4 regions of the Priestia sp. TRN 1309 genome follow, and region 3 is predicted to be linked to each of the others. Evidence: predicted binding sites of a transcription regulator. Region 3 holds the regulator's gene; each other region holds the start of a gene.
The links. The regulator Rex, encoded in region 3, represses fermentation and respiration genes when NADH is low (regulators of the CRP and FNR family bind a similar motif). The targets are predictions, from matches to a motif close to TTGTGAAATATTTCACAA.
Positions count from the first base shown of each region.

Region 1: the regulator Rex is predicted to act here: its motif matches at 2,293-2,310, upstream of ACRPLQ_RS09610 (DUF1641 domain-containing protein).
Region 2: the regulator Rex is predicted to act here: its motif matches at 3,276-3,293, upstream of ahlS (AhlS family quorum-quenching N-acyl homoserine lactonase).
Region 4: the regulator Rex is predicted to act here: its motif matches at 2,458-2,475, upstream of nirB (nitrite reductase large subunit NirB).

Region 1 is NZ_JBOZGM010000002.1:455,908-461,485, reverse strand. Features, by position in the region: gene ACRPLQ_RS09625 (IDEAL domain-containing protein) at 1-128, opposite strand, end outside; gene ACRPLQ_RS09620 (ammonium transporter) at 263-1,546, opposite strand; gene ACRPLQ_RS09615 (hypothetical protein) at 1,543-1,959, opposite strand; gene ACRPLQ_RS09610 (DUF1641 domain-containing protein) at 2,389-2,841, shown strand; gene ACRPLQ_RS09605 (NAD(P)/FAD-dependent oxidoreductase) at 2,875-4,053, shown strand; gene ACRPLQ_RS09600 (AEC family transporter) at 4,099-5,055, opposite strand; gene ACRPLQ_RS09595 (NAD-dependent malic enzyme) at 5,068-5,578, opposite strand, start outside.
Region 2 is NZ_JBOZGM010000002.1:283,279-288,856, forward strand. Features, by position in the region: gene ACRPLQ_RS08740 (DUF3231 family protein) at 1-385, shown strand, start outside; gene ACRPLQ_RS08745 (DUF805 domain-containing protein) at 546-893, shown strand; gene ACRPLQ_RS08750 (iron-containing alcohol dehydrogenase) at 926-2,110, opposite strand; gene ahlS (AhlS family quorum-quenching N-acyl homoserine lactonase) at 2,165-3,013, opposite strand; gene ACRPLQ_RS08760 (sigma-54 interaction domain-containing protein) at 3,335-4,723, shown strand; gene ACRPLQ_RS08765 (sugar diacid recognition domain-containing protein) at 4,720-5,578, shown strand, end outside.
Region 3 is NZ_JBOZGM010000014.1:11,336-16,913, forward strand. Features, by position in the region: gene ACRPLQ_RS26105 (YdiK family protein) at 1-222, shown strand, start outside; gene tatC (twin-arginine translocase subunit TatC) at 248-1,003, opposite strand; gene tatA (twin-arginine translocase TatA/TatE family subunit) at 1,019-1,204, opposite strand; gene ACRPLQ_RS26120 (redox-sensing transcriptional repressor Rex) at 1,258-1,896, opposite strand; gene ACRPLQ_RS26125 (ABC-F family ATP-binding cassette domain-containing protein) at 2,355-4,289, shown strand; gene tsaD (tRNA (adenosine(37)-N6)-threonylcarbamoyltransferase complex transferase subunit TsaD) at 4,545-5,561, opposite strand; gene rimI (ribosomal protein S18-alanine N-acetyltransferase) at 5,558-5,578, opposite strand, start outside.
Region 4 is NZ_JBOZGM010000003.1:251,386-256,963, reverse strand. Features, by position in the region: gene ACRPLQ_RS13595 (competence protein ComK) at 1-179, shown strand, start outside; gene ACRPLQ_RS13590 (sigma-70 family RNA polymerase sigma factor) at 286-777, opposite strand; gene ACRPLQ_RS13585 (SGNH/GDSL hydrolase family protein) at 1,242-1,988, shown strand; gene nirB (nitrite reductase large subunit NirB) at 2,701-5,115, shown strand; gene nirD (nitrite reductase small subunit NirD) at 5,134-5,460, shown strand; gene cobA (uroporphyrinogen-III C-methyltransferase) at 5,532-5,578, shown strand, end outside.

The sequences.
Region 1 (5,578 bases), on a different contig from region 3:
TCGATTTCTTCTTTTAGCTGTGCTTTACGAAATTCTGCAATCGCCTTGTCTAAAATCATCTCAGCGAATAATGCATCAAGCACCTTTCCGTTGGATTTTTGCGGTGAATTAAGTAAATTCTTTTTCATAAGAAATCAACTCCTTGGCTTTTTTATAATATAACACAAATATTCTGACTTTTCAATCATTTAAACCAAGTATTTTAAATCTATTTTTCCCCACATAAAAAGGCCGCCCTTTTGTTATAAAGCGCGGCCTTTTTTTAAGAATCTGCGGTTTTTTCTTTTACTTCCGCATAGTAGTTTTCATATTCAATAAATTCAGGAGCTTGATGAGCTGCCATGATACCGTGGTAACTGATGTCTAAGCCCACTTCTTCTTCTTCTTCCGTAGATCGAAGCGGAACCACCAAGGAAATAACCTTTAACCCTATCCACGTCGTAACAAATCCCCAAGCGCATAGAGCAATTAATCCGAGAAGTTGAACACCTAATAACGTCCAGTTCCCTCCTGTAAACACTCCGCCGTCTGTAGAAAACAAGCCAACAGCCAACGTGCCCCATATTCCCGAAGCTGCATGTACAGGAAAAGCTCCTACAGGATCGTCGATTTGACGTGCTTCGAGCCAGTTTGTAGCTACCATCATTAATAAGCCAGATACAGCTCCAATAAAAATAGCAGATGGTGTATTAACAAAAGCGCACCCGGCCGTGATGCCAACAAGTCCGGCAAGCGATCCATTTATTACAGAAGGTGCATCTGAACGATTGTAGCGAAATAAAGTATAAAATAAAGTAGCTGCTCCGCCTGCTGCTGCTGATAACATTGTGACAATAGCAATGTGACCAATTCTAACGTCAGTGGCACTTAGCGTACTTCCTGCATTAAACCCGAACCATCCAAACCATAATAAAAAAGCACCAACTGAGGCAAGCGGCAAATTGCTTGGAAGAGAAACAGAACTAATTCCATTTTTCGTGAACTTCCCTTTTCTCGGTCCAATCATTATTGCAGCTGCTAAAGCTGAAAAACCGCCAAGAGCATGGATAACTGCCGAACCGGCAAAATCAAGCATTCCTAGCTTACTAATCCATCCGCCTCCCCAAATCCAGTGGCCGGCTATAGGATAAATAAATGTAGTCATTAAAATCGCATATAAAAGGTATGCGCGGAAATTAATTCGTTCTGCCACCGCTCCAGAAACGATAGAAATGACCGCAATAACAAACGCACATTGAAACAGCCAAAATGTTTCAAGCCCAATTGGAATGTCAAGGTGCGATAAATTACCTGAGAGCGCAAAACCGCTTTTACCGACGATTCCGCCTAAATCATCTCCGTACATTAATCCAAACCCAATTAAATAGAAACAAAGCGTTCCTATTGTAATATCAGCGAATACTTTCATAATAATATTGACGCTATTTTTATATCGGACAAAACCTGCCTCTAGCAAGGCAAAGCCGCCTTCCATTAGCAAAATCATCGCCGCTGTTAATACAACCCACGTCGTATTTATACCTAAACTTAGTTCATTAACACTCATATCCCAACGCCTCCACTGCTTTTTAGTCGTTTTATTTCTTGTACAATAGCAGGCGAAAGCGTAATTTCACTTGTTTCTTCATTTTCCGCTTTTATTAATTCAAGAACTTCATGAAGTTCTCGCATTTGTGCTTTAAGGTGATCAATTTTTTTAAAGCGTTCCTTTACGTATACCATATACTCGACCGCTTGATGCTGACTTAAAGGACGCCCGGTAAAAAATTTACGAAACGGTGATAGTGATTGGTACCAAGCTTCTTCAGCACGTTTCTTCTCTTCGTATTTACTAATTTTCGCTTTTATATCTTCTATTTCTTGTGCTTTAGCTTCTTTTAACTTCATTATAAATTCAATTAATTTTAATTGAGGCAATGTAATGACCACATTATGATAAAGTTCATCCACTATAACCATGTTATATCTCCTTACATAAGATGTTATATTTAGATTATATGTAGAACACTATAGTAAGTCAATGTAATTTTTTGAAAACTCTTTAAATAGTAAATGCGCCCTATCTTTTTACTACTTATAGAATATTAAGTTCGTATGTGTTGAAATATGACGTTATTTGTTTTATCGTAGGAAGAGGAATTATGTTAGTTCCCTATTTTAATTTTATTTACCTAGGCAATTATTCGCTTTATTTTTTATAAACTTTTATTAAACAAAGGGTTACGAGGTTCTTCACTTATTTTTTCAACGAAATGAGTTGATTTTATCTCGTATTAAAATTAAAATAGAATTATGTGCAAGATTTCACAACTTCACAATGTAGTTTGAAAGTCTAGCAGATAACTAGGAACTACATATGCAACAGTATCCAGCAAAGGAGGACTTTTCATGTCTCAATCAACTATTCAAAAATCAGCTGCAGAGGAAAATGCTGCTGTACAAACAGAAGCGGCGGTTAACAAAGGTCAAGCGGATGTGTTAGATCAATTGTTAAAGCCTGAAGTACAAGAAGCTCTTACTGTTCTTGTAGATAATTTACCAAAATTATCTGAAATGGTAACGGTGCTTACAAAAACTTACGACGTTGCGCAATCATTATTAACTGACGACGTATTAAAAGAAGATCTACTTGGTGGAGTAAAAGAATTTATCGAGCCAGTAGAAGGAACAGTAAAAGGTCTTGCAGCTACTGCAATCGAAGCGAACGATCGTGCAGAAGCAAATGCTTCTAATTCAATCGGTTTATTCGGTTTATTACGCATGCTTAAAGATCCACAAGCTCAAAAACTATTCCGCTTTGCACAAGCGTATTTAGACATTACAAACGAAAAACAAAAATAATTTTCATTAAAAAGTGTGGACGGAGGATCGACTATGTCAAAACATATTTTAATTTTAGGCGGCGGTTACGGTGGTTTATTAACTGCAATGACAGCTCGCCAACACCTAAGTGCGGATGAAGCAAAAATTACAGTAGTGAACCGTTTTGCTACTCACCAAATCATTACAGAATTACACCGTCTAGCTGTAGGCGGCGTTTCTGAACAAGCGGTAGCTTTACCACTTGATAAATTACTTAAAAACTACAACGTTGATTTAAAAATTGCAACGGTAAAAGAAATTTCACCAGATCAACGTGAAGTATCTCTTGAAGATGGTACAAAATTAAGCTACGACTACCTTGTTACAGCTTTAGGTAGTGAAACTGCTTACTTCGGTATCCCTGGTTTAGAAGAGCACAGCTTCGTTCTTAAATCAGTAAATGATGCAAACCGTTTACGTGCACACGTAGAAGCTTGTATCGCTGAATACAGCAAAACAAAAAATAAAGCTGACGGTACAATCGTAGTTGGCGGTGGCGGATTAACAGGTATCGAACTTGTTGGTGAATACGCTGACTTAATGCCAAGCCTATGTCTAAAACACGGTGTGGATCCAAAAGAAATTTCTCTATACTGTGTAGAAGCAGCTCCTACAGTTCTTCCAGGCTTCCCTGCTGAATTAGTAGAGCGCGCTCAATCAAGCTTAACAAAACGTGGCGTTACATTCGTTACTGGTACACCTGTAACAAAAATGGATGCTACAACTGTTGAACTTAAAGACGGCAGCAAAATTGAAACAAAAACAATGGTATGGACTGGCGGAGTTCAAGGTAACTCTGTAGTTGCTAACTCAGGTATCGAAGTAAACCGCGGTCGTGCACTTGTAAATGAATTCTTACAATCTACATCTCATAAAGATGTATTCCTTGCTGGTGACTCAGCGGTTGTAATGGGTCCAGAAGGTCGCCCTTACCCACCTACTGCTCAATTAGCTTGGCAAATGGGTGAAGTTGTAGGCGTGAACTTAGCAGTAGCTATTCGCGGCGGAGCAATGGAATCATTCGTTCCTGTCTTCTCTGGTACACTAGGAAGTCTTGGACGCAAAGATGCAATTGGTACAATCGGCGGAAACAAAACGCAATTAAAAGGTTTACCAGCATCACTTATGAAAGAAGCAAGTAACGTTCGTTACTTATCTCATATCAAAGGATTATTCGCATTAGCTTATTAATCCGTCTTAAAACGAAAGAGGAATTTCCCTCTTTCGTTTTTTTATTTACATAAGCCAAGAAATAAGAAGCGGAAGCGTAATCAACGATAAAATAGCACTAATGACAAAAGCAGAGGCCGTTTCGTTTTCCAAGCTTTCAAACCTCAAAGCAATCATCGCAGCTACAGCAGATCCAGGAAAAGCTACCAGTAAAATAGCTTTTGTCACTTCATCTGAAGACAGCCCTATCCATACTGCAATTCCGAGCATAACGATCGGTTGAACCGCTACTTTTAAGACAGCGATCCCAAGCGCGCCTTTACTGAAGTTAATTTTTCCAATTCCAATCGTTACTCCTACTGCAAACAAAGCTGCTCCGGATGTGATACTTCCAATTTGATCAAGCATATCCTGTAACAGTTTAGGTGACTGAAAGCCGCAAAGCGTTAAAATCACTCCAATTAACGGGACGCATGCCAAAGGCTCAGATAGACCATGCAAAATAGAATGAACCGTTACTTTGAATAAACTTGTTTTCTCTTCCCCTTCTTTTCGTCCCCTTTGGCCAACGGTTCCCAAAATCGTTGCCAACGGATCTAAAATCGCGTTCACCACGATTCCTGTGATGGCAATTGGAATCGCTACTGCACCTGCACCAAACAAGCCTCCAAGTACCGGAATGCCCATAAAAGCAAACGTTGGCTGAGCTGAGTTTAGAGCAAACATAGAAGAAGAAGTTAGCGTATGCTTCCCTGCATACTTCACGATGAGCAATATAATGAGATAAAACCCGACGATGCCTAAAATCAGCGCAACTAAAAACGGCCATTCATCTATGAGTGTTTTTCTTGGCGTTGTCGTCACACCTACAAATAAGTGTGCAGGAAGCGCAAACTTCGTTACTAATGTGTTAAGCCCCTTAGACGTTTGCTTGTCAAATTTTTTAAAATGCCCTGCTAAATAACCAAGCAAAATGACAAAAAAGATAGGCGCGAGAATGAGAAAAATTTGACCTATGCTCATTTATCATTTACCTCATTCATTTCTTGCCTTAACAGGTTTATAAACAGGCTGCCATACCGCTTCTTCTACAAGTTCAGCTACATTTTTTTCGGTAACAGTTGCTACGTTATCTTTTACAGCAGCATCGGCAACTGCCACAGCAACCGCCTTTGATACTTTTTGAAGATCTTTAATATTTGGAAGAAGCGTATCTCCTTTTGTATCTGTTTCTGCTATACGCGCTACTGCATTGGCTGCTTCTGCAAACATAGATTCAGTAAACTTTTGAGCGCGAACCACAATTGCACCTAAACCAAGACCTGGAAACACAAATGCATTATTAGCCTGTCCGATTTCGTAAGTGTGCCCGTTATATTCAACGGGTTCAAATGGACTTCCCGTTGCAATAAGGGCTTTTCCTTCCGTCCATTTTATAATATTTTCCGGAACAGCTTCAGCAAGTTTAGTTGGGTTTGAAAGCGGCATAATCACCGGGCGCTCTACATGCTTTGCCATTTCTTTAATAATTTCTTCGGTAAAAGCA
Region 2 (5,578 bases), on a different contig from region 3:
TCAAGTAGCAAATGAACCTGAAGTGAAGAAGTACTTTGTAAAAGGAAAAGAGCTGGCTAAAAAAGTTGTAAGTGATTATAGCAAGATTCTTTTGGAGAGCGATATTCAGACGCCTGCGACGTGGGGAGCGAAAGCGACAGAATCAAAAGTAGCACCTTTTTCAGATAAGCTGATGATGTACTGCGTAAGTTTATTCTGCAGTTTCGGGCTGGGAAGCAACGCTTTAGGCACTGCCTTTAGTTTGCGTGGAGATCTTCCCCTTACACTTGTCAGTACGGCTAAAGACATTTTAACATACGGGCAAGAAGGGGGAAAAATCATGGCCAAAAACGGATGGCTTGAGGAACCGCCAAGTATGGAAGACCGAAATGATTTGATTAAATAGAAAAAGCATAATACATTAAGAAAACTTCTTTTTTTAAAGAAGTTTTTTCTTTTGGATAAAAAATGTCGTTATTTGTTTATTTAACGGTTTGTTTTTTGAATAAAAAGGATATATAAACTATAAATTTACAATTATATGATAAAAAAGGAGGATTTTGCAGATGAAATGGTACATAAAGGTGTTAAAAAATTACGGGGTATTTTCTGGTCGAGCAAGCCGAACTGAATACTGGATGTTTGTGTTAGTTAACTTTGTTATTTCATTTATTCTTTCGTTCCTTCAGTTCGTTATTGATAAGCCTCTTTTTCTTCCGGTTATCTATTCGTTGTTGGTTGCAGTCCCATCGTTAGCGGTAGGAGCAAGAAGACTCCACGATACGGGAAAAAGCGGATGGTGGCAGCTCATTACATTGGTTCCACTTATCGGCAGTATCTGGCTAATTGTTTTATTCTGCCAGCCTAGCGATCCAAAAGAGAATCGTTTTGGTACAACGGCCAAAGCAGCATAATTAGAACTCCCCCTTAGGTAAGGGGGAGTTTTTTAGTGGACAGGTTCCACTATAGCTCCATCATAAGCCGATTGGTAAATAGCTCGTATGTCTTTTTCACGAAGAGGCAAAGGACTGCGAGCGAGAATTCGTTTTTGCTGGACGCCATCTTCTGTCAGCTTTTGAAGGGCACTTTCTGGAATATCAAATCCGCGAAGAGTCTGAGGAATTCCGACGTCTTTGACAAGTGACTGCAGGTGTTTTACACACTGGTAAGAAGCTTCTTCTGTTGATAAAGAGGTAGCGTTTCCACCTAGTGCTTCAAAAATATCCCGCATTTTTGTCACGCAGCTGCTGCGGATATAGCCCATAACGTATGGAAGCAGTACGGCATTTGATTCACCGTGAGAAATGTGAAACTGTCCGCCTAACGGATATGCAAGTGCATGAACCCCAGCAACACCAGCGTTAAAAAAAGCGAGACCTGCTAAATAGCTTCCGTAGCTCATCTGAGTTCGCGCTTCTTTATCTTTGCCATCTTCTACAGCTGCTCTTAAAGAAGAGCTGATCATGCGTATAGCCTTTAGGGCTAAGGCGTCCGTTGCTGGATTTGCATTTACCGATACATAAGCCTCAACGGCATGAGTTAATGCATCAATCCCTGTAGCCGCCGTTACTTTAGAAGGAACGCTCAGCGTAAGCTCGGGATCTACAATCGCGGCGTCCGCAAGCAAATGATCGTGGGTCACGACGTCTTTGCTGCTTTCAAGAGATAATACAGAAATATTCGTTACTTCTGAGCCCGTGCCGGAGGTCGTGGGAATTAAAATTTTTGGAAGTCCTTTTTCCGTAATTTGTTTCGTGCCAGTTAAGTTCAAATATTCTTCTACAGCTCCGTCATGAACGGCTAAAACGGCCGTAAGTTTTGCTAAATCTAATGCGCTTCCGCCGCCCACTCCAACGACTAAATCAAATTTTCGGCTTTTTGCGTAAGATACTAGTTTTTCACCAAGCGCTAAGGGCGGCTCTGGTGCCGTATCTGCATATACATCTACTTCGTATCCATTTTGGATAAGAGGAGCACTCACTTTATCTACAAGTCCAATGTCTTTTAACACTGGATCTGTGACGATTAAAATATGAGCAGGGTCATATTTTTTTACTTCCGGAAGCAGTTGCTGAAGTGATCCCCATCCTGTGTAGCTGAGAGGGGTGAAAACTAGTTTTGAAATGGTCATTTGTTTGCCCTCCGATTTATAGAAAATTTTTTTATATTAAGCAGCTGCTTGATTTCATTCGTAATAACCTTCAGTAGATTTGCGGAACTGCTGAAATTGATTTGCATCGTGACCAAACCAAACTTGCGAATTAGTTTCATAGGCTAGACGGCGTATACGTTCAACCGTGTTTGCATATCCAAGAGAGTCGTAGATAATACCGGGTGGTTTAACAGGAGGACCATAGCTCTCAGCTGTATAGATTGTATCGGATGCTAAGATAATGCCACCTGTTTCAGGCAAATGAACATGAAGACCAAGCATACCCCAAGCATGTCCGCTTCCAAAATTCAAGACATTAATTCCTTCTGCCAGTTTGATGGTATCTTCGTTTCGTTTAATCGTTTTCCAACGAAGGTCATTTTTTATCCAGGCGTCAATGTCAGCCCAAATGTAAGCACCTTCTTTTTGATTGCGTGCATAAGACTGAAGAGTGCCGTTTAACTCATCTTCATGAACGATAACAGTGGCGTTAGTGAACAATTCTAAGCAGCCGGCATGATCAAGATGAAGGTGGGAGGCAACAACAAATTTAATTTCTTTAGGGTCAACCCCTAATTGTTCTAATCGATTTGGTAAATAACATTCTTCTGTAGCGGAGTAAGGAAACATTTGTTGAGTTGCTTCAGTCCAACGCCCTTGTGGTCCCATTGATTCAGGGTTGCAGGCTGTATCAAACAGAATTTTCCCTTCAGGATGATCAATTAATACAGTATAAATTGGAAACTCTACAAATTCCGTAGGTGCATGAGGGTTCTTAACAGTTGCTGGGTTATGCATTGCAAGCATCCAGTTTTTATCCATTTGCATCGAGCCGTTGTCCATCACATAAAGCTTTGGATTAGGTTTGATAATATTACACATATAATAGCCTCCTAAACGTAGTTGAATTTTTGTTTGCGTTTTCAAAATGACTTTATACTACATTTACCCTATATGCTGGAGAGAATAATCCTTTTTAAAATGGATAGACTCTTTCCTATTCTTTCAACATACTAGACTGCAATTTTTATGCCAGTATTTGAAAAGTAAATATTAGCGCAGTTTTCCTTGGTTCTTATAACCAAGCGCGGAAAAAATTCACCGCTTTTAGAAGGAAAAAGGCTATTGTGCATTGAATGGTTAGTGGTGAAAAGTTTCACCATATGTTGGCGGGAATTCACCATAAGAAAGGAATGTGAAACAATGACTTCTTTTAAAGGAAAAAAAGATTTGACGAACGAAACGTTACAGGCCATCATTGAATTCTCTACGGACGGAATATATGTAGTAAATAAAAAGGGAATAACGATATATGTAAATGAAGCTTATGAAAAAATCACAGGAACAAATAAACGAGACGTATTAGGAAAGCATATGCAAACCGTTATCGATGAAGGATATATTGATCAATCTGTTTCCCTACTTGTGTTAGTAGAAAAACAGCAGCGCTCTATTATGCAAACCATTTCAAGCGAAAGAGACGTTATGGTAACAGGAAATCCAGTGTTTAACAAACAAGGTGAAATAGAGCTCGTTGTGACCACTGTACAGGATATTACACAGTTAAACGCAGTTAAAAAAGAGCTTTTAAAGGTACAAGAGTTTTCGCATATGAATGCAAATAAATACGCTGTAAAAGTGAATGGGTCGGAACAGCCCCTAGTGTTTCAAAGCAATAGGATGAACTTGGTTTATCAGAAAGCCAAACAAGTAGCTCCGTTTCCTACAAGTATTCTTCTATCAGGTCCCTCAGGATCCGGAAAAGAAGTAGTCGCTAACCTTATTCACGATTCAAGCGATAGAAACAATCAGCCATTTATTAAAGTGAACTGCGGAGCCATTCCTGAGCCGTTGCTAGAATCGGAGTTGTTCGGCTATGAAAAGGGAGCTTTTACTGGCGCTCGAACAGAAGGGAAAATAGGACTGTTAGAACTCGCTGATGGCGGAACCTTGATGCTTGATGAAATTGGTGAAATGCCGATTTCCTTGCAAGTGAAACTGCTTCGAGTGTTACAGGAAAAGCAGGTACAGAAAATTGGAGGAACTAAAACAAAAAGTATCGATATACGAATCATTTCGGCAACAAATCAACATCTAGGAGAGCTTATTAAAAAGGGGAGGTTTCGTGAAGATTTATACTACCGTTTAAAGGTAGTCGAAATCAGCCTTCCGCCTCTATCTCAACGTAAAGAGGATATCAGTTTACTGGTTGATCATTATGTTTCCTACTTTTGCAGCTTGTATTACGTCCAAAAGCGCATATCAAATAAAGCGAAGCAAGTATTAGAAGCTTACCAATGGCCAGGAAATGTAAGAGAGCTTCGGAATATGGTGGAAAATATGATTGTGTCTATTCCTGGAGAAACAATTGAAGCTCATCATTTACCTTTTCATACTTATCATGAAGATGAAAAATGTGATTATTTACCTCTAAAAAAGAAAGTGGAGCAGTTTGAACAGCGACTCGTTAAAGAGACTATTCAACATTGTCCATCACTCCGGCAGGCAGCGAAAGAATTAGGTATCGATCATTCTACTTTGATAAAGAAACTAAAAAGATGGGAATGTAAAGAAAGAGAGGAGCAGGCTTGAGATATGTAACAAAAGAATTAGCTCAGAAAATTGTCGGTAGAACAATGGAGATTATTGATTGCAACATTAACGTGATGAACGAAAAAGGAGTCATTATTGGTTCTGGTGACAAAAAGCGAATGGACCAAATTCACGAAGGAGCGCTAATGGTATTAAAAAGCGGCAGTTCTTACGAAATTACTCAGCAGCAGGCTGACTCGCTGCGCGGAGCCAAACCGGGCGTGAATTTGCCTATTTTCTTTAACGGAGAAATTGTTGGAGTCGTGGGATTAACAGGACTGCCAGAACAGATTCGTAATTACGGAGAGCTTGTGCGTATGGCTGCTGAAATGATTTTTCAAGAAATGATTTTAATAGAGGAAATTCAGTGGGATGAACGATTAAAAGAAGAGGTGGTTCATCAGCTTCTTCAACAAGAAGAGCCGCTGGATTCCTTATTTTTTGAACGAGCGAATCGGTTTAATATTAACTTATACCTTCCAAGAATGGCACTAATTATTAAAGCTGAAAATCGCCATGAAGTTATGAAGATTGTAAAGAAATACATAGCTAATAATGATCTATACGCTATGCTTCCAGACGGAGTAGTCATATTAAAATCTATAGAAGCGGGCAGCGCTAGCAGCTATGCTGAACAGCTGGAAAAACAGCTTCGTGCGTCTGGTATGGTGTGTAAGTTATCTGCAGGATCTGTTCAAGCTGACTTTAAAGGCCTTCATGTATCGTATCAGCAGGCGAAAGATACGCTTGCTGTTGGTTCAAAGCTTCATCCAGAAGCTGATTTCTACAGCTATTCGGATTATCAAATTCCCGTACTGTTACGTCAACGCGCCGGTTTTCAAGAAAATCATGATC
Region 3 (5,578 bases):
AATATCCCTTTAACACGAGGGTTTATTTATATTATTATGGGGATTTTATTCACCTACTTGGCAATTCAAAATGCCCAGGAAACCGTCTGGAATTTCCCCACAATCTTATTTGCACTCGTAGCCGCATTCGATTTCAGGTTTGCGGTTCGCATCTTTATCTTGCACTACAAAATTAAAAAATTGCAGCAGCAATATAAAAATCAAGATGATTCATCCAAATAAAAAAACCACTGTTTCAGTGGTTTTTTTACATACTAACATCTTCTCTTTCTTGCTCTGCCCTTGCCTTTAACACTTTGCGATACGAAATGCGGGAAATAATGATGCTGATTTCATACAAAATTAAGAGCGGCACTGTCACCATCATGTGCGAGAGCAATTCCGGTGGTGTAATAAGTGCGGCAATAACTAGCAGTACGAAATAGGCATATTTTCGAATTTGAGATAAAAACATAGGCGTTATAATTCCTAAACGCGTCAAAAACATAACGACGACAGGAAGCTGAAACAACAAGCCAAAAGGCAGTGTGAGCTGCATTAAAAAAGAAAAGTATTCATTAATGCCAATCACTTGGTTTACATTCAGCTCATCAGAAACGCGCGTCATAAAATCAACGACAAATGGAAACAACACAAAATAAGAAAAAGAGACACCGCCGATAAAGAGAAAAATGGAAACAGGAATATATCCAAGCGTTACCTTACGCTCTTTTTCATATAAACCAGGACTAATAAATGCCCAAAGTTGATACAGTGCAACAGGAGCTGCAAGTACACAGCCGATAATAACAGCAAATTGCATATAAATCTTAACTGGATCTGTTAACCGAAATGCATTCATCGTTAAATTCTTTGCCTCATCAGCATGCTGTAAATAGACAATAACCTTATCCGCTATAAAAAAGCCGCCAATTGTGGCAATCACAAAGAAAAATAAAACAATTAAAATGCGTTTTCGCAGCTCTCCTATATGATCATATATTGACATTTCTTGTTCGGTCATACTATGATCACCCTTTTACTCTTTGTCATCTACTTGACGCTGTTTATCTTTTTCACGATCTTCTGATGCACCGCTAGCGGCATGCTTAAACTCTCTAAGCGTTTGGCCCACTGATCTTCCTAGCTCCGGTAACCGTTTCGGTCCAAAAATAAGCAGTGCTACAATCGCAATAATAATCCAACTGCCTGCTCCAATCCCCATATTCCCACTCTCCTTATTAATTTAGACTTAAGGAAATCGTAACACAGTCCGCCTTATTCAACAGGATAATTTTTCAAAAAGTAGACGAGCGACTGTAATTCTACAGCAAGATCAATATGATGGAGTCGAATCTCATCCGGTACGTTTAAGCGTGCAGGAGTAAAGTTTAAAATTCCTTTAATTCCGCAACTCACTAAACGATCAGTAATTTGCTGAGCAACAGTGGCAGGAACGGTTAAAATCGCTACTGAGATGTCATCACTCATATAATCTTCCAATTGGTCAAGATGATAGACCGGCACGTCGCCTACTTTCGTACCTACTTTATCTTCTATCACATCAAAAGCGCACTCAATTTTGGTGTTATTATTTTTAATAAAATTATAATTTAAAAAGGCCGTTCCTAGATTCCCTACGCCAATCAGTGCTACTTTCGTTACTTCATCTTGGTCTAACGTTTTACGGAAAAATGTAAGTAAATAATTCACATTGTAGCCGTATCCCTTTTTTCCTAATGCACCAAAGTAAGAAAAGTCCCGACGAATAGTAGCAGAATCCACTTTCACTGCCTCACTTAACTCCGCTGACGACACACGCTGTTTACCAGAAGCATGCAAATTTTTCAAAAAACGATAATAAAGCGGCAATCGCTTAGCCGTTGCTTGTGGTATTTTTAATTGTTCAGTGTTCACGTTGTACCCCCTCAGTTCATGTATGTCATTACTAACATTTTCAAGTCATATTGCATTACCTTTCACAAAGCATCAACCGCTTTGAGGTAGCGCTTCCAATTCTCTCTCTTTTCTCTTGTTTTATATATACTCCGCTTCACACCTCGACGGCTTTTGTCTATTCAGCACTCCTTAAAGTCGGTTTGTAGAACGAAGCAATTAGCCCTTCAAAGGATCGGTTTGTTAGTCATGACGGATTTTTTACATCCATCATAGATAAGTTCAGAGATGCACTTATCTCTTATTTTAACATAGTATCCTGTATAAAATGTGCAGGTAAAATCATTTTATTTCATGAATCAAAACATTCGCTTCATCATTTGTCCTTGTCCCTCTACAAATTACAAACGCTTGTAGGAAGAACTTGTAGTTAAAAATATGTTAAAATACACTATGGATATACTACTAGAGGTGAAAAAATGATTATTCTACAATTGAACGGTATTACAAAATACTATGGGGCAGAACCCATTTTATCGAATATAAAGTTAGAAGTACAATCAAAAGACCGCATTGCCCTAGTGGGACGAAACGGTGCTGGTAAATCAACTTTATTAAAAATTATTGCTGAGCAGCTTTCCTATGACAGCGGAGAAATTATTAAACCTAAGGGTGTTTCCATTGATTATATGGGACAAGATACAGTTCTTGAGTCAACACTCTCCATATGGGAAGAAATGATGACTGTCTTTGCTCCGTTAAAGAAGATGGAAAAAGAATTACGTACGCTTGAAACGAAGATGGGCGATCCAGATATTTTTAATGATTCAGTTCAATACGAAAAACTAACCAAAGAGTACGATCAGCTTCAAGTAACGTTCAAAGATTTAGGCGGCTATCAATATGAAGCGGATACACGATCTATTCTTCACGGTTTCCGTTTTTCAAACTTTGACTACAGCACCCCTATTTCCTCCTTAAGCGGTGGACAAAAAACGCGCCTGGCTCTTGCAAAACTGCTTTTAACAAAGCCTGATTTGCTTATTCTGGATGAGCCTACCAACCACTTAGATATTGAAACTTTAGCATGGCTGGAACAGTTTCTGCAAGGGTATGAAGGAGCTATTTTAATCGTTTCACATGATCGTTACTTCCTTGATAAAGTCGTAAATCAAGTGTATGAAGTCGTACAAAAAACAACGGTGAAGTACACGGGCAACTACTCTAAATACCTTGTACAAAAAGCAGAGCGATATGAAAAAGAGTTGCGTCAGTACGAAAAGCAGCAAGATGAAGTCGCAAAGCTGAATGATTTTATTCAGCGAAACATCGCCCGCGCATCGACTACAAAACGTGCGCAAAGCAGACGTAAACAGCTCGATCGAATGGAGTTAATAAATCGACCTAACGAAGGCGAAAAATCAGCTAGTTTTTCGTTTGAAATTGAACGTCAAAGCGGAAATGAAGTCTTAAATCTGGAAGATGTGTCTATCGGATATGATGAACACAACTATGTCGTCCAAGAGGCAAACCTTCGCATTAAAAAAGGGGAAAGCCTTGCGTTGGTTGGTCCTAATGGCGTGGGGAAATCAACTTTATTAAAAGGCATTGTGGATAAACTCAGCTTCAAGACTGGGACCATTTCCTTTGGCTCAAATGTAATGGTTGGTTATTACGACCAAGAGCAAGCCAATTTAACGTCTAATAAAACCGTTTTAAATGAACTTTGGGATGACTACCCAGCCAAACCTGAAAAAGAAATCCGTACAGCGCTTGGAAATTTTCTGTTTTCAGGTGATGATGTACTGAAAATCGTTTCCACGCTCAGCGGTGGTGAAAAAGCACGTTTGGCTCTTGCGAAGCTTATGCTTCAAAAAGCTAACTTCTTAATTTTGGATGAACCTACTAACCATCTTGATTTAGATAGCAAACAAGTACTCGAGAATGCGTTAATTGATTACCCAGGGACTCTATTATTTGTTTCACATGACCGTTATTTTATTAATCGTATTGCCAATAAAATAGCAGAGCTATCTCCTGAAGGAGTAGAAGAATTTCTTGGAGATTATGACTATTATGTAGAAAAGAAAGCAGAAATAGAGGAAATCAAAGAATTAGAAAATATAAAAGCAAACGAAGAACGTACGGTAAAAGTAGATAAACAGTCCTATAAACAAGATAAAGAACAAAAGAAATTGATGAGACAGCGAACGCGCCGCATTGAAGAAATTGAAACTGAAGTAAACAAATTAGAAGCCGCCCAAGCGGCGAATGAAGAACTTCTTTGTGACCCTGAAATTTATCAAAATCACGAAGAAGTATCAAGATTAAACGGTGAAAATGAAAAAATTTCTTCACAGTTATCCACATTAATGGAAGAGTGGGAAGAATTACAGCTGCTTCTAGAAGAGTAGCCTATATTTTTGCGTATCTATTCATCCTATTTACTTGTTCATGCGCTTAAGAGCAAGCTTTATCCACTCTGTGAATAAATAGTGGATATCTGTCTGATTTTCATAATTAAAACTTGTTGATAACAGGTCCGTGTACTGAGTGCACGGACTTTTCCACATAATTATCCACAGTCAATTCTAAATTTATTGAATATTGTTGATAAATCATTTTTATCCACAAAAAAAGACGAATGAGAAATAAATCTCATTCGTCACTTACTCTTCCAAGTCCAAACCGGGGTTTGCATTTAATGACATATCTGAACGTTTTCCTTGAGCAAATCGTACGCTTGCTGCTGCTCCAATCATTGCGGCATTATCCGTACATAGAGATAGCGGCGGGATAATAAGCTCAATATTTGATAGGGGTTCAAATGCCTCTTCTAGCGCTGCTCTAAGCCCTTTATTAGCAGCAACTCCTCCTGCTAATAAAACTTGCTTAACGTTATATTCCTTTGCAGCTTTAATCGTTTTAGTTACTAACACATCAATGACACTCGCTTGAAAGCTAGCAGCAAGTGTTTGTGGAAGAATCTCTTCACCTTTTTGCTTCGCATTGTGGACAGTGTTAATAACTGCTGATTTTAATCCACTGAAACTAAAATCATAGGATCCTTCTTCTAGCCAAGCACGCGGCAAATCAATTAATGGCTCTCCTTCATGTGCAAGGCGGTCAATATGAGGTCCGCCTGGATATGGAAGGTTTAACGTGCGGGCTACTTTATCGTAGGCTTCTCCTGCTGCATCATCTCTTGTTTCACCGATCACTTTAAAATGACCGTGACTTTCCATGTATATAAGCTCCGTATGCCCGCCAGATACAACTAGCGATAAGAGCGGGAATTCTAGTTTTTTGATTAGCTGATTTGCGTAAATATGTCCTGCAATATGATGAACACCAATTAATGGCTTTTGATGTGCAAATGCTAGCGCTTTGGCTGCATTTACGCCAATAAGAAGTGCTCCCACAAGCCCTGGTCCTTCCGTTACAGCTATTGCATCTATATCTGCAAACGTCAAGTTCGCTTGATTTAAAGTTTCTTCAACTACTACTGTAATTTGTTCTACATGATGACGAGATGCAATTTCCGGTACGACACCGCCAAATCGTTTATGGCTTTCTATTTGAGAGGCCACCACATTGGCTACAATTTCATGACCGTTTCGAATCACAGCTGCTGCTGTCTCATCACAGCTTGTTTCTAATGCTAAAATTAATTGATTTTCATTCATAAATTCACCCACATAAC
Region 4 (5,578 bases), on a different contig from region 3:
CCTCTCATGTTCATACTTCACACACGCTTGCTACAGTTGATTCACCCTCGATGCTGATTCACTTCAAAGACGGAACGTTCATTCCAGTGAAACTCTCTTATTATAGTTTAGAAAAAAAGCTGGCCAGAGCAGCTGTTATTCGCAATTATTGTTTAGAAAGTCCGCTTTTTTTAGCGTAGTGCGTTCGATTTATCAAACGAACTTGTCCTACATATGAACAATCGGTTGCATGGGACTACACATATGTACTAAAGGAGGAAGCTTAAAATAAGCTTCCTCCTTTTCTTATTCCTGAAGAAGCGAGGCTTTTAGCTTTTTGCGAGCGGCTTTTCCCCAGTTTTTAACGGCTCCTGTGGAGACTCCGTATTTGTAGGCAATATCTTTATAGGAGTAGCCTTCTAGCAGATGTTCGAGTACATAGATTTTTTCTCTTCCCGTTAAGTGTTCGATATGCTGCTTAATAATTTCACTTTCTAGCGGAACGGGAAGAGCGTGATCTTCGTTTAGTGAAAGCAGGTTCTGCTCAGCCGGTGTTTCACGTTCTTCGTATAAAATGGTGCCTTTTAAATGAGAAAGGATCGTACCGCGCACGGTTGTGTAGGCATAAGCGGAAAAAGAGCCTTTGCTTTCGTCAAATTTTTGATACGCTCTCCATAAACCAATTAACGCAATTTGATAATATTCGTCGTAGTCTTTGTAAATATGAAATTTTTTAATCATCGACACAATTAATGGATGAAAAGATGAAGCGATTTGATCAAACGAGCTTTTTTGCATGTAGCATTCCTTTTTCAAAAACGCGTTTTTGCTGTATTCCGCCGGTATCTCTACTGTACAAGGGGAAGATCACATGTGCGAATGAACGTACATTATGTTTTCTTTTTAAGAAACGTGACGTAATTTCCCCGGAAACTTCACGTTTCGCTAGGAAATATGCGAAGTATACGTGTATTTGTAGAGATTTTACGTACGAAAGGTCCCCCATTCCAATTTCTACTAATCTATACTATTTATATATCGATGTAGCAACTCTACCATCACCGCTCTTCCGTGATGGTAGAGTTGCTAGACCTAAGCGGCAGTCACCCTCCCTTGCGGGTTTGCGCCTGCCGCATATGTGAACCTTTTTGGGCAAATTCAGTGAAGTATTTTTGTGGTTGTCCTTTTGTTTATTCTATTGAATGTAAGTAGGGTGGGCAGAATATAGTTGGTTTTTAAAAAGTGGGTAAAGGGGAGATTGAATGAAGGCGATGGTTGGGGTAAATGTGGCGGCGGCTGTTTTGTGCGGGGCGGTGATGTATGCGGGGACGCAGCACTGGCAGGAGCAAACGGAAGCGCAGGCAAGTGAAGTAAAAACTGCTGTTGTACATAAAGAAAAACAGTTTTCTGATGTATCTGCTTATACAAAAAATCTTCCAGACTTTATTACAAAACAAATCCAGTCATCTATCGCAAATAAAAAACCTCTGACTCTTGTGCTTGTCACATCCGCGAAGGAAGCAGGGTGGCCACAGCAGTTAAAAAAAGAGCTAGCAGCTACATATGGACGTGATGTATTTACGGTTAAAATACTTTCATATGGTAACGGGACAACGAATGAGCTTTTATCCTCACATATTGCCGATCAAATTGATCAACTTCAGCCAAACATTATTCTGTTTGAAGCACCTCTTAAAAATGATTATCAGCATCTCACGCTAGATGAGACGCTTGAAAATACAGACAAGCTAATTCATCAGCTCAAAGACTTGAAAAAAACCCTTATGATTCAGCCGTCACAGCCATATATTTCACAAACGGAGTCCTATGAAGAAGGGGTAGAAGCGATTAGGGGAGTATCTGAAGCAAACTGGGTATATTATATGAATCACTCGCTCATTTGGCCGTTTCATTTAGGAGAGTATATCAATAAAGACAGCGGCAATTTAACGAAAAAAGGAAATGAAGTGTGGGGAGAGTACGTTGTGAATTGGTTTACGGGAAAATAAAAAACAAGCCTTCTTTCTTTTGAAAGAAGGCTTGTTTTTTTCATAATTTTGCTAGATTGTGACTTTTCTTCGTTTTATAGTAGTAATTTTTGGTATCTCTACACTTATAAAGTTTAAAACCAAAAATCTCTAAAGGAGTCCAAACCTTTTTGATGTTTACGAGTGGCATTACGATTCCTCATCCTGTTCTTTATAGAGTTTATATTAATTCATTATAAAGAACTTAAGAGGGATAGTAAATACTATAAAGAACAGTTTATCTAAAAAATTCTTTATAAAGAATTTTTTGGAATGAATATTTAGAAGTGTTTGATCTGCAGTAGCCGCAATAGTCGATTTATATGCTGATAAAAGGTAGATCACAAGATACTAACTCAAGTCTTTAGAACAAGACAATGAAACTATTGATTATTTTTTGTAGAAGTGATTTTTATCATAGCTCAGGTTATTTGTTCTTGCTAAATTAATGTTGTGAAAAACATCACAAAATAAAATGCAAAGGATGATCTCAATTAAAACGTAATTAGAGCACTTATTTTTTTTGCTTGCTGTTAAAGCAATGGAATCGCATACATACCATAACAGTGTTAGATAACCTAACACATAAGTTGAACGATTCAGAAAATTCATATATCTTAAATATATCTTTAAAGATGCATAGAAAATATATCTTTTAAACAAGCAGGTATAGACGCCAGGGGAGGAATGGAAGATGCAAAAAAAGAAACTCGTATTGATTGGAAATGGAATGGCTGGAGTTCGAGCGATTGAAGAAGTATTGAAGGTTTCAAACGAAGCTTTTGAAATTACGATTTTCGGAAGCGAGCCGCATCCGAACTATAATCGTATTTTACTATCAAAAGTGCTGCAAGGAGATACGAATGTTGAAGACATTACGTTAAACGATTGGAACTGGTATCAAGAAAACAATATTACATTATATACAAATGAAACGGTTACGAGTATCGATTCGATCAAAAAAGAAGTAGCGACAAACAGCGGCAGAGTAGAATCATATGATGAATTAATTTTAGCAACGGGCTCTCTTCCTTTTATTCTTCCGATTCCAGGGTCTGATAAAAAAGGAGTTACGGCTTTTCGAGATATAAAAGACACGGATGAAATGCTGCAGGCATCTCAGCAGTATAAAAAAGCAGCGGTTATTGGAGGCGGACTGCTTGGATTAGAAGCGGCGCGCGGGCTGTTAAATCTAGGGATGGATGTATCTGTGATTCATTTAGCTCCGTATTTAATGGAACGTCAGCTCGATCCAACAGCCGGCAAATTGCTTCAAAACGAATTAGAAAAACAAGGCATGAAGTTTTTGCTTGAAAAACAAACGGCGGAAATCGTCGGCGATGAGCGAGTTGAAGGATTATCTTTTAAAGACGGGACGTTTTTAGAAGCTGATTTAGTCGTGATGGCCGTTGGAATTAAGCCAAATGTTCAGCTTGCAAAAGAAGCGGGACTTACCGTAAACCGAGGAATTGTTGTGAATGACTATATGCAAACGGATATTCCAAACATCTACGCGGTTGGAGAATGTGCAGAGCATAGAGGAATGGTATACGGACTGGTAGCACCTTTGTATGAACAAGGAAAAGCATTAGCAAAAGCGATTTGCGGGGCAGAAAAAGTGACTTATGAAGGATCGGTTTTATCCACGCAGCTAAAAGTATCAGGTGTTGAAGTATTTTCGGCGGGCGACTTTACGGAAGATGAAGAGAAAAAAGCGATCAAAGTGTTTGATGAACAAGACGGCATTTATAAAAAACTTGTTTTGCGAGGCAATCAAATTGTAGGAGCCGTTCTTTTTGGAGACAGCAGCGACGGAAATCGACTGTTTTCAATGATTCAAAAGCAAGAAGACGTATCAGATGTCGCAAAAGTGTCGATTTTACAGCCGTCTGGCGGTAACGCGGGTGAAAGCTTAGTAGCAAGCATGAGCGCCGATGATATTATTTGCGGCTGTAACGGCGTAACAAAAGGTACGATTGTGGAAGCTATCCAAAAACAAGGATGCTCATCGGTTGATGAAATCAAAGCTTGTACAAGTGCGTCTCGCTCTTGCGGAGGATGTAAACCGCTTGTAGCGGAAGTGCTTCAGCATACTCTTGGCGCTGACTTTGACGCTACGGCTCAAAAAGAAGCGATTTGCGGCTGTACGACTCTATCACGAGATGAAGTTGTCGAAGAAATCAAAGCAAAAGGTCTTTCGCATACGCGTGAAGTTATGAATGTACTTGAATGGAATAATGAAGAAGGCTGTTCGAAATGCCGTCCGGCGCTGAATTATTATTTAGGTATGGTAAATCCAACCGGATACGTTGATGAACGCGAATCACGATTTGTGAATGAACGCATGCACGCAAATATTCAAAAAGACGGCACGTATTCTGTTGTTCCTCGCATGTACGGAGGCGTCACAAACGCAGAAGATTTACGAAAAATTGCAGATGTTGTTGATAAATATGAAATTCCGCTCGTAAAAGTGACGGGTGGTCAGCGTCTTGATTTGTTTGGTGTTAAAAAAGAAGATTTGCCTAGCGTATGGGAAGAGTTAGATATGCCTTCCGGCTACGCGTACGGTAAGTCGCTGCGGACGGTGAAAACATGCGTCGGCGAACAGTTTTGCCGCTTTGGCACGCAGGATTCAATGGGCGTTGGAATTGCGCTTGAGAAAAAATTTGAAGGACTATGGACGCCTCATAAAGTGAAAATGGCTGTATCTGCTTGTCCAAGAAGCTGTGCTGAGTCAGGTATTAAAGATATCGGCTTTATTGGAATTGACGGCGGCTGGGAAATTTACGTGGGCGGAAATGGAGGTACGCATCTTCGCGGCGGAGATTTGTTATATAAAGTAAAAACAGATGAAGAATTGATGGACATCACAGGAGCGTATTTACAGTACTACCGAGAAACGGCTAATTACTTAGAGCGTACGTCTGCATGGATTGAGCGCATGGGACTTTCGCACATTCAATCAGTGCTTGATGACGCGGAGACGAGAAGAGAGCTGAATATGCGTATGGACGAAGCGTTATCTACGTACCGTGATCCTTGGAAAGAAATCGTCGAAAGCAAAAAAACGAAAAAAGAGCTGTTCGAAACAGTTGTCACATCATAAAGCTGGGGGGAAATAAAGATGGTGAATAAAAACATTACAAAAGTATGCGTAGGGTCGATTCATGATTTTCCGGTAAGCCTTGGTAAAACAGTGAAAGTAAACGGAAAAGAAATTGCGGTGTTTAAGCTATCAAGCGGAAAAATACGGGCAATTGAAAACCGCTGTCCGCATAAAGGCGGGGTGCTAAGTGAAGGAATCGTGAGCGGCGACTCGGTGTTCTGTCCAATGCACGACTGGAAAATTTGCCTGCATGACGGTAACGTACAAGAGCCTGACAGCGGATGTGTAGACACGTACGAAGCGTTTGTTGAAGGAGAGTTGCTGTATCTTTTAATTGAAGAATAAGTAACGTGGCGCGTTGACTTTCAACGCGCCACAAAAATTCAAGGGGACACACTAAAAGGAGCGAAGCAAAAATGAGAACAGGAAAAGTGTACATTGTAGGAGCCGGACCAGGAGATCC